DNA from 2 places in the Jeotgalibaca sp. A122 genome. Region 1 is predicted to be linked to the other one. Evidence: predicted binding sites of a transcription regulator. Region 1 holds the regulator's gene; the other holds the start of a gene.
What was found. The regulator Rex, encoded in region 1, represses fermentation and respiration genes when NADH is low (regulators of the CRP and FNR family bind a similar motif). The targets are predictions, from matches to a motif close to TTGTGAANTANTTCACAA.

Region 1 (3,428 bases):
ACGATGCCACCAACAGTTTTTTCTTCTTCTTTGGCAACTTCAATAATGACGCGATTACCTAATGGTTTTAACACAAGTATCCCTCCAAAAATAAGTTGATTTCTAATTAGCACTCGATTACCGAGAGTGCTAACCTACTTTTCTATCATAATCAAACTTTTTTGATAATGCAAGCAAATTCAGTAATTTTTTTCATTCTTGTGATATACTTTTATACAGGAGTATTATAACAAATAAGAAAGGTACAAAATACATGCGAAGAAAAATCACTACTGCGACGCGTATAATATTCATATACTTAGCAGCTCAATTCTTACCCGTTCCTCTTCTCTTTTTATTTCCGACAGAGCAACGCATTGAAATGAGCATGACTTTAACAATCCTCTTTGCCTTTATCGGAACAGTGGCAATGATTATCGTAAACTATAAAGAAAAATGGAGTCCTGAAGCGCCTATTATCAAACGGCCCTCTGCACCTATGTCGAAAGTGATAGGATGGAGCGTTCTTGGCTTTATCGGTTCGCTTGTAATCCAGACGGTCACTTCCATTATTGAATCGCTTATTTTCGGAGTTACGCCGGAATCAGCTAACACTCAGAATTTACTGGAATTAACGACGGCTTACCCACTCTTGATTTTTATGATCACCATTTTCGCACCAGTAATGGAAGAATTTGTTTTCCGAAAAGCTGTCTTTACCCAATTAAATATGTCCCGTGTCGGATTATTCGGTTCTGCGGTCATAAGTGCTTTAATTTTTGCTTTTATCCACTTTGATGGACACATGCTTGTGTATGGTACTTTAGGACTCTGGTTCTCTTATCTATACTACAAAACAAATAACATTTTTACACCTATGTTGGCTCATGGTTTAATGAATGCATTTGCTTCATTACCAATCTTTTTCCCAGAACTCCTGGGCTAACAGTTTAAAAAGAAAGGAATTCTATGACTTTAAAAAATATCATTTTACAAATCGTTATGAAATTTGCATTCGCCGGTCTCTTCATTTATTTCGCTGTAGACAGCATCAACGTCTCTGGATGGGGATTCCTCACGTGGATCAGTATCTTTTTCGCGACAAACAACATCGTAACCGGCATCCAAATGTTAATTATGTACTTTAAAATTAAAGATCAAGTGAACAAGTAAAAAAACGTTGAGACCCTTTCGGTCTCAACGTTTTTCATTGTGCTTTTAGGAGATATTATTATCCAAGAAATAAATCAGTGTTTGTAATTCATTGGTTAGGTCGACATTTTGAACGCGAACGTTCTCTGGTACTGACAAACGAATAGGTGTAAAGTTCATTATTCCCCTGACACCCGCTTCGATCAAATTGTTAGCCGCTTTTTGGGCAACTTGCTGTGGAACTGTCAAAATAGCCACGTCAATTTGTTGAATACGTAATTGTTCAATCATTTCGTCCAATGGATAAACGGGCACACCACTGACGATTTTGCCAACAATTTCTTCGTTTACATCGAATGCAGCGCTAATGCGCACGTTATTACTTAAATGGAAGTTATAGTTCAACAAGGCATGTCCCAAGTTACCAACCCCGATTAAAGCAACATTGGTTAAACGATCCTGGTTTAAGGTCTTACTAAAGAAATCCAGCAAATACTCTACATCATAACCGTATCCTCTTTTACCAAGAGCACCAAAGTAGGAGAAATCACGACGTATGGTCGCACTATCAACTTTTACAGCCTCGCTTAATTCGGTTGATGATATTCTGGTTTTTCCTGCATCATGTAAATAGCGAAGGTAACGATGATAGATGGGAAGACGGCGGGCAGTGGCTTTTGGAATGTCATTATTAGTTGGCATAATTTTTCTCGCTTTCTTTAGAATTATATATGTGAAATTATAAGTTATAATCTATTTGTACTTATCATTACATAGTGCAATTATAGCACGCGTTAGTGAAAAATCCACTAATTTGTTCTAATTTGTAATTTTTTGTGAATTTTATTTCAACTTCGAGTTTGATTTTATCGCTTTCATAAAATTAATAGTGTAACTTTCACAAAGGTCATAACGTTTTCATAATATCGTATCTTTGGTGTATGACAGAACTGTGATAAAATGAAAAGGCATATCTATAGAAAGTTGAGGAACGACTGAATGATACTTTTACAAGGACAAAATCTTGCCCGTTACTTCGGTCCGACCGTTTTATTTGAGAATATTCAAATTACTATCCAGGACAATGAACGTATTGCACTCGTAGGAAGAAACGGCGCCGGAAAATCAACGTTATTGAAGATATTAGCTGGACTCGAGCCAACAGATGCGGGATCCGTTGCGAAAAAGAAAGAAGTGACCATCGGCTATCTTGATCAACATAGTGCGGTTGACTCCAATAAAACAATCTGGGAAGAAATGTTAACCGTTTTCGCACCTGTCATTTTGTTAATGAAACAAGCGGAACAGGCTGCAGCACGCTTGGCTGATGAAGCGGTTATCAATGATCCTGTGACTATGGAAGCGGCACTTAAACTGTACGACTCCCTACAACAGGAAATCCATAAGCAAGATGCTTATGGTTACGAATCGGAAATCAGATCCGTCCTCCATGGTTTTAAGTTTTACGAAGAAGACTTGGACCGCCCTATTTCACAATTATCCGGTGGCCAGAAAACGCGCTTGGCAATGGCTAAGATCCTGCTTGAGAAGAACGACCTTTTAATCTTGGATGAGCCTACCAACCATTTGGACATCGATACATTGGCATGGTTGGAAAATTATTTAGTGAACTATCGCGGTACCCTTTTGGTTGTTTCCCATGACCGCTATTTCCTTGATAAAATTGCGACCGGTGTTTATGAGATCAGCCGAAACAAAATCCATCATTACAAAGGGAATTATTCCTTTTATCTACAAGAAAAAGCGGCCCGTCTCGAACAGGAAATGAAACAATATGAAAAGCAACAAGAAGAGATTGCTAAATTAGAAGATTACGTGGCTCGCAATCTGGTGCGCGCATCCACTACCAAAATGGCCCAAAGCCGCAGAAAACGTTTGGAAAAAATGGAGCGGATGGATAAGCCGAAAGGCGATGAACGTTCAGTACGTTTTTCATTTGATACTAAGCGCGAGAGTGGTAATGTGGTGATGACGCTGGAAGATGTGGCTATCGGGTATGACAACAACATCTTGGCCAAGCCCATCAGCCTGGACTTGCGTAAACATCAAGCTATCGGAATAGTTGGCCCCAACGGAATTGGTAAATCTACTTTATTAAAATCAATCATTCATCAAATCCCATTCATAGAGGGAAGCGTTAAATTTGGAACAAACGTAGACCTCGGATACTATGATCAAGAGTTGACGAATCTTTCTAAAAACAAAACGATTCTGGCCGAAATTTGGGACCTGCATCCAACCATGAATGAAAAAGATGTGCGGAGTATCCTGGGAAG
Region 2 (3,428 bases), on a different contig from region 1:
ATATGTATCCACGTTTGGTTAGTGGCATCTACGACAAGTACGTAGCTGGACAATTTGAAGAAGCCTTGGAAGATCAATTCACTTTGAATCCGATTCGTTTGTCACAAGATCCATGTAGTTTTCCAGCAGCCACAAAGGATATGGCTAATTTATTGGGCTTGGACGTTGGTCAACCAATCTTACCGACAGCACCAACCAAAGGTAACAATTTAGAAAACATGAAAACAATCATGCGTGAGAAAGGTTTCTTGAAAGACTGAAATAAGATTGAAATACGAAATGTGAGGGGGGAAAGAATGAACCCGGCAAAAAAAGTTATCATAGCAGCGGATTCCTTTAAAGGAAGTGCGTCAACGATAGAGGTTGAGGATTTTATCGAACGTGGGATTCGCCGTGTGGATGCAGACGTGGAGATTATCAAAATTCCAGTTGCGGATGGCGGTGAAGGAACAGTAGACGCACTCGTCGTAGGCTGCCAAGGCGAGTATCAATACGTTGAAGTAACAGGACCGCTCGGAGAAAAAGTTCAAGCAAAGTTTGGAGTTATTAAAAACCATATTGCGGTTATCGAGATGGCGGAAGCATCGGGAATAATGCTTGTTGATGAAGAAAAGCGTAATGTATTTAAAGCCACGACTTATGGAACAGGTGAATTGATTAAAGCGGCCCTGGATTTGGGAGTCGATGAAATTTATATTGGCATTGGCGGAAGTGCAACTAACGATGGTGGAGTCGGAATGGCACAAGCTCTCGGTGTATCATTCAAAGATCAATCAGATAAGGAAATCGTTCCAGGTGCTGAAGGGTTGGCAGCTATCACTTCCATAGATGTCTCCAATATCGACTGGCGTATTCACGGTGTTAAGATTTCTGTTTTATCCGATGTAACAAATCCTCTATGTGGTAAAAATGGTGCATCCTATGTATATGGTCCACAAAAAGGTGCGAGTGAAGAGGATGTTATCAGACTTGATGAAATCCTACATCATTACGGGAAAAAAATAGAAGAATTACTTGGTGTCAATATTTTGGAAAAAGCGGGTTCTGGAGCAGCTGGCGGACTCGGGGCAGGTTTGATGGTCTTTTGTGAGGCACAGTTATTCAGTGGCATCGAAAAAATATTGGAAATATTGAATATTGAAGAAGAATTGAAAGATGCTGATCTGGTTATAACCGGTGAAGGTCGGTTAGATTCACAATCATTGAATGGTAAAGCACCCGTGGGCATTGCGCGGATGGCAAAGAAATACGATTTACCCGTGATTGCAATTGTTGGAAGTAGTGATGACAATTTAGGACCGATTTATGAGACCGGCATCGATTTGGTTACGGACATTGTCAATCGGCCGATGTCGTTATCAGAGGCGATTAGAGAAGTTGAAACATTATTAACAAATGCAGGGGAAACAGCTTATCGGGCTTTTATATTACGTGAACAAACTGTTTCTATTTTGCAAGATTAATCTAAACTGATGGCGCAGTGGTAACTTGCCCACTCCGCCAATCGGTGAAGGAAGTATGTCTTTCGAACCATGAAACAGCAAACAAAAAAACCTAAAATTGGTTTATAAGATATATAAAAGAAAATTAAAATCATCTATACTATAAACAAGTTAAGCGCTTACCTATGTATGGATTTGAGAATGAGTCGTATAGTCAAAGTGAAAGTATGAGCAAACTATTGATTGTAAGGGTTAACAACACTAATTTAATAAAGTGATTATATTTACAATATTGAAAGTCGAAAGGGTGCAAAATAAATGGATTTTGGAATTCTTAGTTTGGTTGGTATTATAGTTGGCTTGTTTGTCTTAATGTATCTAGCCTTTAAAGGGTTGTCACTGCTGATTATCGGTCCAATTCTGAGTATGATTGTTCTGTCATTTTCTGGTATGAACTTGGTCGAAGGTATGGTGGGACCTTACGCAGAGGCGCTTGGTAGTTTTGTTGGCAAGAACTTCTTGATTTTTGCTTTGGCGAGTGTATTTGGATCTGTAGTCAGTGACTCTGGTGCTGCCGATGATATTGCTAACTCAATCATCAAATTATCTGATAAAACAGGTAAAAACAAAAAGTTTGTTATTATCATTTTACTGTCCGCAATTACTGCAGTCCTGACCTTTGGTGGGGTAGGGGGTTACGTTGTAGTCTTCACTATGATGCCCTTCAGTAAAGTTTTGTTTAAAAAGAATAATATTCCATGGCACTTGTTCATGGCGATGCTATCCTTGGGTGGGAACCTCTTTACTTCAGTAATGATTCCTGGTTCACCAGCAATCCAAAACCTGATTCCAATCGAATACTTGGGGACAACGCCAATGGCAGCTTCGAAATTGGCATTAATCGCTCTTGTATTCTCAGTCACAACAGCCTTGGTTTACATTAAATGGATGTTGAATCGTTCTGAAAAAGCAAATGAAGGATTTATGGAAACAGGAGAATCCATTAATAAAACAATCGAAGCAGAAACGATTGAAGTCAAAAAACATGGTTCCTTGCTTAAGGCTTTCATGCCAATCATCCTCTTGTTAGTGACAATGAATGTTTTTGATATGGATCCTGTAGCTTCCTTGTTCATTGGTTGTTTGGCAACTGTCGTTCTATACTTCAACAAGTTCAAAGATGTTGGCGCTTCAATTGGAACAGGTGCCACAAACGGAACGAAGACCTTGGTAGCAGTATCTGCAATCGTAGGTTTTGGTGGGGTCGTAACAACAGTTCCTGGATTTGAATATCTCATTTCAGGATTGAACAGTATTCCAGGACCACCACTGTTACAAATGGCAATCGCAACAAACATTGTAGCTGGTATTGCAGGTTCTGCTTCCGGTGGTTTGGGAATTGCTTTGGAAACATTGGCTCCACAATACTTGGCAATGGGAATCGATCCATCCGTTATCCACCGTGTTGCAGCTGTTTCCTGTTATGGACTTGATTCAATGCCACATGGCGGTTCAATCGTAAACCAATTAAACACAGCACACTTAACACATAAACAAGCTTATAAACATGTCTTCTGGATTAGTGCAATCACACCATTTATTGCATCTTTGGTTATTGCAACAATCGGTACCTTGAGCGATGGTTTCCAAACTTCGATGCTTATTGGTATGACAGTTGTCGGTGTTCTAATCATTGCTAGCCTGTTCCTAGGTAGCAAAAAAGAGGTTACAGTAAACGCATAATAAAAAAACGAGAGTGCTCAAAAAGGCGTTTAGCCCCGAACCACTGGAACGAATAAGCACAGGATGGTCGCAGACCATCTGAGCATTATTCGTGAAGTGGCGTCGGGGCTGCCTTTTTGAGCACGTTTGCGATAAAGTATTCGTAAATAGATAAGGGTCTGGGAGTTATTTCCCAGACCCGTTTTTTGTTCTTATTTTTTGACTACATTCTAAAAGGGGCACATTTTAAACTTGAATACGCTA

Region 2: ACTU7M_RS07935 (GntP family permease) is a predicted target of Rex. The motif match lies at 1,715-1,732, and genes of this name have one in related genera.

The regions. Positions count from the first base shown of each region.
Region 1 covers NZ_JBQPRB010000004.1:107,001-110,428, forward strand. Annotated here, with positions in the region: gene groES (co-chaperone GroES) at 1-74, opposite strand, end outside; gene ACTU7M_RS06035 (lysostaphin resistance A-like protein) at 362-925, shown strand; gene ACTU7M_RS06040 (YdiK family protein) at 949-1,152, shown strand; gene ACTU7M_RS06045 (redox-sensing transcriptional repressor Rex) at 1,198-1,833, opposite strand; gene ACTU7M_RS06050 (ABC-F family ATP-binding cassette domain-containing protein) at 2,131-3,428, shown strand, end outside.
Region 2 covers NZ_JBQPRB010000006.1:52,710-56,137, forward strand. Annotated here, with positions in the region: gene ACTU7M_RS07925 (dihydrodipicolinate synthase family protein) at 1-260, shown strand, start outside; gene ACTU7M_RS07930 (glycerate kinase) at 297-1,463, shown strand; gene ACTU7M_RS07935 (GntP family permease) at 1,761-3,185, shown strand.